3 regions of the Streptomyces sp. BHT-5-2 genome follow, and region 2 is predicted to be linked to each of the others. Evidence: predicted binding sites of a transcription regulator. Region 2 holds the regulator's gene; each other region holds the start of a gene.
What was found. The regulator HrcA, encoded in region 2, represses chaperone genes, less so after heat shock. The targets are predictions, from matches to a motif close to TTNGCACTCNGNNNNNCNGAGTGCNAA.
Positions count from the first base shown of each region.

Region 1: the regulator HrcA is predicted to act here: its motif matches at 1,217-1,243, upstream of groL (chaperonin GroEL).
Region 3: the regulator HrcA is predicted to act here: its motif matches at 1,675-1,701, upstream of K2224_RS03685 (FmdB family zinc ribbon protein).

Region 1 is NZ_CP081496.1:2,127,063-2,130,320, forward strand. It holds gene K2224_RS09490 (cold-shock protein) at 465-668, shown strand; gene groL (chaperonin GroEL) at 1,408-3,030, shown strand.
Region 2 is NZ_CP081496.1:105,020-108,277, forward strand. It holds gene dnaJ (molecular chaperone DnaJ) at 59-1,195, opposite strand; gene hrcA (heat-inducible transcriptional repressor HrcA) at 1,196-2,212, opposite strand; gene K2224_RS00520 (MBL fold metallo-hydrolase) at 2,535-3,258, shown strand, end outside.
Region 3 is NZ_CP081496.1:877,817-881,074, forward strand. It holds gene K2224_RS03680 (MFS transporter) at 266-1,564, shown strand; gene K2224_RS03685 (FmdB family zinc ribbon protein) at 1,713-2,060, shown strand; gene K2224_RS03690 (S-methyl-5'-thioadenosine phosphorylase) at 2,220-3,053, shown strand; gene K2224_RS03695 (hypothetical protein) at 3,229-3,258, shown strand, end outside.

The DNA of each region.
Region 1 (3,258 bases), 2.0 Mb from region 2:
GCGGAACGACACGGATCGACACGGAACGAAACGGATCGCATTTGCGCCAACTCTTCTCTGCACTGACTGGAATTTGCCCCGTCCGACCTAAACGGACGGGGCAATTCCGTGTGGTGAAAGGGGATACCATTGAGGCGATCCCCCTCCGGTTATCCCCGCGTGCATGCCGAACGCATATGAGATCGCGGTGACTTGTGCGCAAGTTGTGTGCGCGTTTTGTCGGTTGTGCGGCATATTCCCGGCCCGAATCAGGCTGCAATAACGCCATTTGAGCGTATACGGCCGTTTCCCCGGCGCCAGAATTCTCGTCCGATTGACCTGTTGCGCTGGGCATTGGTCCAGATACATTCAGCGGCGGTCGACGCGTTCCGGCGCACACCCCACGGGCATTCCCGGGGGGTGAGGTCTGACCCGGGTCCGCGAAGTGCGGTCCTGCGCAAGGGCCAGTAATAGGGGAGTTAGGCATGGCTCAGGGCACCGTCAAGTGGTTCAACGCGGAGAAGGGGTACGGCTTCATCGCGGTCGACGGTGGTGCGGATGTATTCGTCCACTACAGCGCGATCCAGATGGACGGTTACCGCACCCTTGAGGAGGGTCAGCGGGTCGAGTTCGAGATCTCGCAGGGCCAGAAGGGGCCACAGGCGGACATGGTCCGGGTCACCGCCTGAGGCGGCGGCCGACTGCATCGTCGGCAGAAGGCCCGCAACCCCGGTGAACGGGGCTGCGGGCCTTCTGTCGTGGGGGAGCGGTGGCGGTGGAGTGCTGTTCCGCCCCGCGCCGTAGTGCGCTGTCCTTCGCCCTGGTCCTGTGCTTCCCCGGGGCCGGGGCGTGCGTCTCCTGGGCCGGGGCCTGCTGCGCCGTTCCGTGCTTCTTCGGGTCGCGCTGCTCCGCGCCGTACTGCCCCCGCCGTACTGCCCCCGCCGTACTGCTCCGCGCCGTGCTGCTCCGCGCAGCAACCGTTCCGCCGTGCCGTGCGGGCGCGCGGGGTGCCACCCGCAGGGTGCCGTCCGCGGCATCCATCCGCTGCGCGCCGACCGCGCCCCATGCGCGGGCGCACGCGGGCGTGCCGGGCGCGCACGAGGCGTGGGACGACCGCCTCCCGGGCCGGCGACCGCCCGCCGTCACGCCCGTCCGCCGGCCCGCAACCGACCGCACCCCACCGGGAGACATCCCCGAAGCCGCTTGCACTCGCCTGGTGCGAGTGCTAATCATTGCGTTAGCACTCTCCCAGTGAGAGTGCTGAATGTGGACCGGGTCGGTGAGGCCGGCACGCCAGGTGGGGCAAGGAACCACAGGGCATGTGGGCCGTCCGTCGCGGGCGCCAGCGCGGTCCCGAGCTTCCTCCCCCAGGCTCGCAACACTGTTCGGGCAGGGGGTACCCCCATCAGTCCGGAGGGACCACTTCACATGGCCAAGATCATCGCGTTCGACGAGGAGGCGCGGCGCGGCCTTGAGCGCGGTATGAACCAGCTCGCCGACGCCGTCAAGGTCACCCTCGGCCCCAAGGGCCGCAACGTCGTCCTTGAGAAGAAGTGGGGCGCCCCCACGATCACCAACGATGGTGTCTCCATCGCCAAGGAGATCGAGCTGGAGGACCCGTACGAGAAGATCGGCGCCGAGCTGGTCAAGGAGGTCGCGAAGAAGACGGACGACGTCGCCGGTGACGGCACGACGACCGCGACCGTCCTCGCCCAGGCGCTGGTCCGCGAGGGCCTGCGCAACGTCGCCGCCGGCGCCAACCCGATGGCCCTCAAGCGCGGCATCGAGAAGGCCGTCGAGGCCGTCTCCGGCGCCCTGCTCGACCAGGCCAAGGAGATCGAGACCAAGGAGCAGATCGCCTCCACCGCGTCCATCTCCGCCGCCGACCCGCAGATCGGCGAGCTCATCGCCGAGGCCATGGACAAGGTCGGCAAGGAAGGCGTCATCACCGTCGAGGAGTCCCAGACCTTCGGTCTGGAGCTGGAGCTCACCGAGGGTATGCGCTTCGACAAGGGCTACATCTCGGCGTACTTCGCGACCGACATGGAGCGCATGGAGGCGGCGCTCGAGGACCCCTACATCCTCATCGTCAACTCCAAGATCAGCAACGTGAAGGACCTGCTGCCCCTCCTCGAGAAGGTCATGCAGTCCGGCAAGCCGCTGCTGATCATCGCCGAGGACGTCGAGGGCGAGGCCCTGTCGACCCTCGTCGTCAACAAGATCCGCGGCACCTTCAAGTCCGTCGCCGTCAAGGCCCCGGGCTTCGGTGACCGCCGCAAGGCCATGCTCGGCGACATCGCCATCCTCACCGGTGGCACCGTCATCTCCGAGGAGGTCGGCCTCAAGCTGGAGAACGCCGGTCTCGACCTGCTCGGCCGCGCCCGCAAGGTCGTCATCACCAAGGACGAGACCACCATCGTCGACGGTGCCGGCGACAGCGACCAGGTCCAGGGCCGGGTCAACCAGATCCGCGCCGAGATCGAGAACAGCGACTCGGACTACGACCGCGAGAAGCTCCAGGAGCGCCTGGCGAAGCTGGCCGGCGGCGTGGCCGTCATCAAGGCCGGTGCCGCGACCGAGGTCGAGCTCAAGGAGCGCAAGCACCGCATCGAGGACGCCGTCCGCAACGCCAAGGCGGCCGTCGAGGAGGGCATCGTCGCCGGCGGTGGCGTGGCCCTGCTGCAGGCTTCCTCGGTCTTCGAGAAGCTGGAGCTGGACGGCGACGAGGCCACCGGTGCCGCCGCCGTGAAGCTGGCCCTGGAGGCCCCGCTCAAGCAGATCTCCGTGAACGCCGGCCTCGAGGGCGGCGTCATCGTGGAGAAGGTGCGCAACCTGACCCCGGGTCACGGCCTGAACGCCGCCACCGGCGACTACGTCGACATGATCGCCGAGGGCATCATCGACCCGGCCAAGGTGACGCGCTCCGCGCTGCAGAACGCCGCCTCCATCGCGGCGCTCTTCCTCACCACCGAGGCCGTCATCGCCGACAAGCCGGAGAAGGCCGCCGCGGCCGCTCCGGGCGGCATGCCGGGCGGTGACATGGACTTCTGATCCACCGCGGCCCCGTCCGCCGGTAGATCAACGTCCGTTCCGTTCGCCGGGGCGGTACCCCTCTCTCCCAGGGGGGTACCGCCCCGGCGGCGTTCTCGGGGTGCGGGGCGTGGGGCGGATGTGATGGCGGTGGCCTCACGTCGCCGCCCCCACGCTGCCGTCCTCACGCCGCGGTCCTTGCACAACTGTCCGTGCGTCCTGCGTGCGCCCTGCACGTCGCCGGTGTCG
Region 2 (3,258 bases):
CTGCCCCGGCTGACCGTGCCTGCCCGGGGGACAACCCCCGGAACCCCCGGCCGGGCGCCTACCGCCCGTTGAACGCATCCTTCAGCCGCGAGAACAACCCCTGCTGCCCCGGCTGGAACTGGCCCTGCGGGCGCTCCTCGCCGCGCAGCTTGGCGAGGCGGCGCAGGAGTTCCTCCTGCTCGGGGTCGAGCTTGCCGGGGGTCTGCACCTCGACGTGGACGATGAGGTCGCCCCGGCCGTTGCCGCGCAGATGGGTCACGCCGCGGCCGTGCAGCGGGATCGACTGGCCGGACTGGGTGCCGGGCCGGACGTCGATCTCCTCCACCCCGTCCAGCGTCTCCAGCGGGCACTTGGTGCCCAGCGCCGCCGCGGTCATCGGGATGGTGACCGTGCAGTGCAGATCGTCGCCGCGGCGCTGGAACACCGGATGGGGCAGCTCGTGGATCTCGACGTAGAGATCGCCGGCGGGACCGCCGCCCGGGCCCACCTCGCCCTCGCCGGCCAGCTGGATCCGGGTGCCGTTGTCGACACCGGCCGGGATCTTGACGGTGAGGGTGCGGCGGGAGCGGACCCGGCCGTCGCCGGCGCACTCGGGGCACGGCGTCGGGACGACCGTGCCGAAGCCCTGGCACTGGGGACAGGGCCGGGAGGTCATGACCTGGCCCAGGAAGGAGCGGGTGACCTGCGAGACCTCGCCGCGGCCGCGGCACATGTCACAGGTCTGCGCCGAGGTGCCCGGCGCCGCGCCCTCGCCGCTGCAGGTGGTGCAGACGACGGCGGTGTCGACCTGGATGTCCTTGGTCGTGCCGAACGCGGCCTCGCTGAGCTCGACGTCCAGACGGATCATGGCGTCCTGGCCGCGGCGGGTGCGCGAGCGCGGGCCGCGCTGCGAGGCTGTGCCGAAGAAGGCGTCCATGATGTCGGAGAAGTTCCCGAAGCCGGCACCGAAGCCGCCCGCGCCACCGGCGCCGCCGGCCTGCGAGAGCGGGTCGCCGCCGAGGTCGTAGACCTGCTTCTTCTGCGGGTCCGACAGCACCTCGTAGGCGGCGTTGATCTCCTTGAACCGCTCCTGGGTCTTGGGATCCGGGTTCACGTCCGGGTGCAGCTCGCGCGCCAGCCGGCGGAACGCCTTCTTGATCTGGTCCTGCGAGGCGTCACGGCTGATGCCGAGGACCGAGTAGTAATCCGTGGCCACTTACGACTCCGCGAGGATTTGTCCGACGTAACGTGCCACTGCGCGTACCGCTCCCATCGTTCCGGGGTAGTCCATGCGGGTCGGTCCGACCACGCCCATTTTCGCGACGGCCTCGTCGCCCGAACCGTATCCGACGGTGACGACCGAGGTGGACGTCAGGCCCTCGTGAGCATTCTCATGCCCGATCCGTACGGTCATGCCCGAGTCCTTGGCCTCCCCGAGCAGCTTGAGCATCACCACATGCTCCTCGAGGGCTTCCAGCACCGGCCGGATGGTCAAGGGGAAATCATGCCCGAAGCGCGTCAGATTGGCGGTGCCGCCGATCATGAGCCGCTCTTCGGTCTCCTCCACCAGAGTCTCCAGCAGTACCGACAGTACTGTCGAGACGGTGGCCCGGTCGTCCTGTTCGAAGGATTCCGGGAGATCCTGCACCAGCTGCGGGACATCCGTGAAACGGCGGCCGACGATCCGGCTGTTGAGCCGGGCGCGCAGGTCCGCCAGGGACGTCTCGCCGAACGGCGTCTGGCAGTCGACGAGCCGCTGCTCGACGCGGCCGGTGTCGGTGATCAGCACCAGCATCAGCCGGGCCGGGGCCAGGGCCAGCAGCTCGACGTGCCGCACCGTGGACCGCGTCAGGGACGGGTACTGCACCACCGCCACCTGGCGGGTCAGCTGCGCCAGCAGGCGCACCGTGCGGCCCACCACGTCGTCCAGGTCGACGGCACCGTCGAGGAAGTTCTGGATCGCGCGGCGCTCGGGGACGGACAGCGGCTTGACGCCGGCGAGCTTGTCGACGAAGAGGCGGTAGCCCTTGTCGGTGGGGATCCGGCCGGCGCTGGTGTGCGGCTGGGCGATGTAGCCCTCGTCCTCCAGGGCCGCCATGTCGTTGCGGACGGTGGCCGGGGAGACGCCGAGCCGGTGCCGCTCGGTGAGCGCCTTGGAACCGACCGGCTCCTCCGTCCCGACGTAGTCCTGGACGATGGCGCGCAGCACTTCGAGCCTGCGTTCACTGAGCATCTCGCCACCTCCAGTCGGCCGTCCCGCCGTGTCGTCTCGTTACTCCTGGCACTCACATGGGCCGAGTGCCAGACCCTGGGCCAGTGTACGGCCGGGTAGCGCGGATGCGGCAAGGGCGGGCGTACTCAGGACTTACCCACCCCCGTGGAATCCGACCCGCGGGCCGCCCCCGGGAAGGCCCGGAGCGGACCCCGGGGAACCCCCGGTCAGGCGCCGCCGCGGCCCCCTAAGGGTCCCGGTCGGTGCCCGTTGCGGGGCCGGCACCGGACCGGCTTCCGCGGTGTGCCCGGCAACGCTATCGCGGGGGCGCTAGCGTCTCGGTATGCGCACCACATGGGAAGAGGCGGGCTGGGAGCGGCTCGGCGAGGGGGTGGTCCGGCGCCGGATGCCGGGCTGGGACGAGACGATCGGTGTGGTCGCCGGTTCGGACGGCGTGTTGATCGTCGACACCGGCGCGACGCTGGGTGCCGGGGCGGAGCTGCGCCGGACGGTGCGCGCGGTGCTCGGCCGCGGTGTGACGCATGTCGCGCTCACCCACCCGCACTTCGACCACGTCCTGGGCACCGCGGCGTTCGCCGGGGTGGAGGTGTTCGGCGCGGCCGGGCTGGGCGAGCTGCTGCGGCGCGACAAGGAGGCGCTGCGGGCCGACGCGGTCCGGCACGGCGTGGACCCGGATGCCGCGGCGGAGGCCGCGGACCTGCTGGTCGTCCCGCGTCACGAGGTGCACGGGCGGCTGGCCGTCGGCCTCGGGGACCGGGAGGTGCTGCTGGCCGACGTGGGGCCCGGTCACACCGGGCACGACCTGGCCGTCCTGGTGCCGGGCCGGGCCGGTGAACGGGGGATCGTCTTCTGCGGCGACCTGGTCGAGGAGTCCGGCGAGCCGCAGGCGGGCCCGGACGCGGTGCCCGGTCGGTGGCCCGCCGCGCTGGACCGGCTGCTGGCGCTGGGCGGCGAGGACGCGGTGTACGTGCCGGGCCACGGCGCCGTGGTCGACGCCCGCTTCGTCCGCGCCCAGCGCGACGCCCTGGCCGTCCGCTTCGGGGCGA
Region 3 (3,258 bases), 770 kb from region 2:
AGGCCGTGAAGCCCTGGTTGATCCCAGGGCTTCACGGCCTTCGACCTGTACAATCGAGAAGGAATTTTGTACGGATCACGAACCAACTCTGCCTGACGCAGAGCTGGCGCGACCGCTCGGCGGCCGCGGTCCCCTGCCACACGCAGCCACCTCCCGGTGCGGACCACGCGGTATCACTCGGTCCTGCGCGAGAGGACAGCTCTCGGTGCGCACCCGTGACGACCTCGCGGGGCGGCGCGCTACCAGGCGGCAGAAAGGCCCGGCCGTGGCATCCGCGGTCAAGGACTCCCGTCCCGGATACGGACAACTGTTGCGCACGCCCGGCGCGTGGACCTTCTTGCTGCCCGGGTTCCTGGCCCGGCAGCCGTTCGCGATGCTGACCATCGGCATCGTCCTGCTCGTCCAGTCCACCACCGGCTCCTACGGCAGCGCCGGCACGGTCTCCGCCGCCACCGGTGTCTCGATGGCGCTCTTCGCCCCGCAGGGCGGCAAGCTCGCCGACCGCTTCGGCCAGCGCGCGGTACTGATCCCCGGCGTCCTGGTGCACGTCGCCGGCGTCTCGACGCTGATCGCCCTGGCCCTGGCCCACGCGCCCCTGTGGGCGCTGATCGCCGTCGCCGTCCCCACGGGCGCCTCGACGCCGCAGGTCGGCCCGATGGTGCGGGCCCGCTGGGCGGCGAAGCTGGGCGGCACCCCGCTGATGCCCACCGCCGCCGCCTTCGAGTCGGTGACCGACGAGTTCACCTTCGTCGTCGGCCCGGTGCTGGCGACCGCGCTGTGCACCGGCGTCCACCCGGCGGCCGGCCTGGTCGCCGAGGCCGCGCTGACGCTGGCCGGCGGCCTGCTGTTCGCCTCGCAGCGGCGCACCCAGCCGCCCGTCCACCGCGGGCGGGGCGAGGACCAGCCGCGCGTCTCGGCGCTGTCCGTCCCCGGTGTGCGCGTCCTGATCGTGGCGTTCCTGGGCATCGGCTCGGTCTTCGGCGGCATGCAGGTCTCGCTGACCGCGCTCACCGAGCACATCGGCCAGCCCGGCATCAACGGCGTCCTCTACGGGATCTTCGCCTGCGGCAACATGCTCGCCGGCGTCGCCTGCGGCGCGATCGCCTGGAAGGTCGGCCCGCGCCGCCGCCTGCTGGTCGCCTACGGGCTGCTGGCGCTGGCCACCACCCCGCTGTGGGCGATCACCGCGGTGCCGCTGCTGGGCGCCGTCGGCCTGGTCGTCGGCCTGTGCATCGCCCCGGCCCTGATCACCGGCTACACCCTCGTGGAGTCCCTGGTCCCGGCCGGCGCCCGGACCGAGGCGTTCACCTGGCTGACCGGCGCGGTCGCGCTGGGCCAGGCCGCCGCGGCCACCTCCGCCGGCCAGCTGGCGGACCGCTTCGGCCCCAGCTCCGGCTTCCTGGTGCCGCTGGCCGGCACGGCGCTGGCCCTGGTGGTGCTGCTGGCCCTGCGGGTCCACCTGGCGCCCCGGTCGTCGAAGGTCGTCACCGGGTCGGCGGCCGCCGCCGGCGCCTCCGTGGACACCGCCGCCGACGAGCGGGAACGCGAGCTGAGCCGGGCCTGACCGGCGCGCGGAGTGGGCCCCGCGCCCGACGCGGGGCCGGGCGTGGGGTCGGTCACCGTGGGGCGTTCACGGTGGACGGGCGCGCCGGAATACTGCAAGATGGAGCGTCGTTAGCACTCAATGAGTGAGAGTGCCAGGAGGAAGTCAAGTGCCGACCTACCAGTACCAGTGCACCGCGTGCGGCGAGGGCCTTGAGGCCGTGCAGAAGTTCACCGACGACGCGCTCACCGAGTGCCCCAGCTGCAGCGGACGCCTCAAGAAGGTGTTCTCGGCGGTCGGCATCGTCTTCAAGGGCTCCGGCTTCTACCGCAACGACAGCCGCGGCTCGTCGTCCAGCAGCAGCCCGGCCGGCGGCTCCTCCTCTTCGTCGAGCGGCTCGACCTCGTCGTCGTCCTCGACGACCTCGTCGGACTCCTCGTCTTCGTCTTCTTCGAAGTCCTCCTCGTCCTCGGACAGCAAGTCCACGGCCTCCGCGGGCGCCGGCTCCGCCGCCTGACCCGCGGCAACGGCCCGGCTCGTACACCGAAGCCGGCGAACGGACCTCCGGGCCCCGCCACTCCCCCACCAGGGAGCGGCGGGGCCCGCCGCGTTTCCCGGACCGGCCCGTTCGACGACCGGCCTATGGGGCGCCGCCGTGCCCCGATAGTGTGACCGCATGGCTGACGCGGAGATTGGCGTTATCGGCGGGTCCGGGTTCTACTCCTTCCTGGACGACGTGACCGAGATCACTGTGGACACCCCCTACGGGCGCCCCAGCGACTCCCTCTTCCTCGGCGAGATCGCCGGCCGTTCGGTCGCGTTCCTGCCCCGGCACGGCCGCGGCCACCACCTCCCGCCGCACCGCATCAACTACCGCGCCAACCTCTGGGCGCTGCGCTCCCTCGGCGTCCGCCAGGTCCTTGGCCCGTGCGCGGTCGGCGGCCTGCGACCCGAGTACGGCCCCGGCACGCTGCTCGTCCCCGACCAGCTCGTGGACCGCACCAAGGCCCGCGTCCAGACGTACTTCGACGGCGAGCCGCTCCCGGACGGCAGTGTGCCCAACGTCGTCCACCTCACCTTCGCCGACCCCTACTGCCCCGCCGGCCGCCGGGCCGCACTCGGGGCCGCGCGCGGCCGCGACTGGGAGCCGGTCGACGGCGGCACCCTCGTGGTGATCGAGGGGCCGCGGTTCTCCACCCGGGCCGAGTCGCGCTGGCACGCCGCCCAGGGCTGGTCGGTGGTGGGCATGACCGGCCATCCCGAAGCCGTCCTGGCTCGCGAGCTGAGCCTCTGCTACACCTCGGTCACACTGGTCACGGACCTGGACGCGGGCGCCGAGGCCGGCGACGGCGTCTCCCACGAGGAGGTCCTCAAGGTCTTCGGCGAGAACATCGGCCGGCTGCGCGAGGTGCTCTTCGACACCGTCGCCGCACTGCCCGCCACCGCCGACCGGGCCTGCCCGTGCACGGACGCGCACCAGGGGTGGGACCTGGGGATCGAACTGCCTTAGGGGCAGCTCTCGGGCGTGGGGCGGGCCGGGTTCCCACTGACGGGTGACGGAGTTGTCCACAACCGCGGGGCCGTCCACAGGCCGGAGCGGGCCGCGGCGGATTGCGGCACGGTGGTGATCGCCGGGTCCGAACGGCGGGCCCGCTTTTGCACCCCAACCCCAGGCGGTGATGACCATGTCCGCGCCCACTCCGACCCCGCCCCTG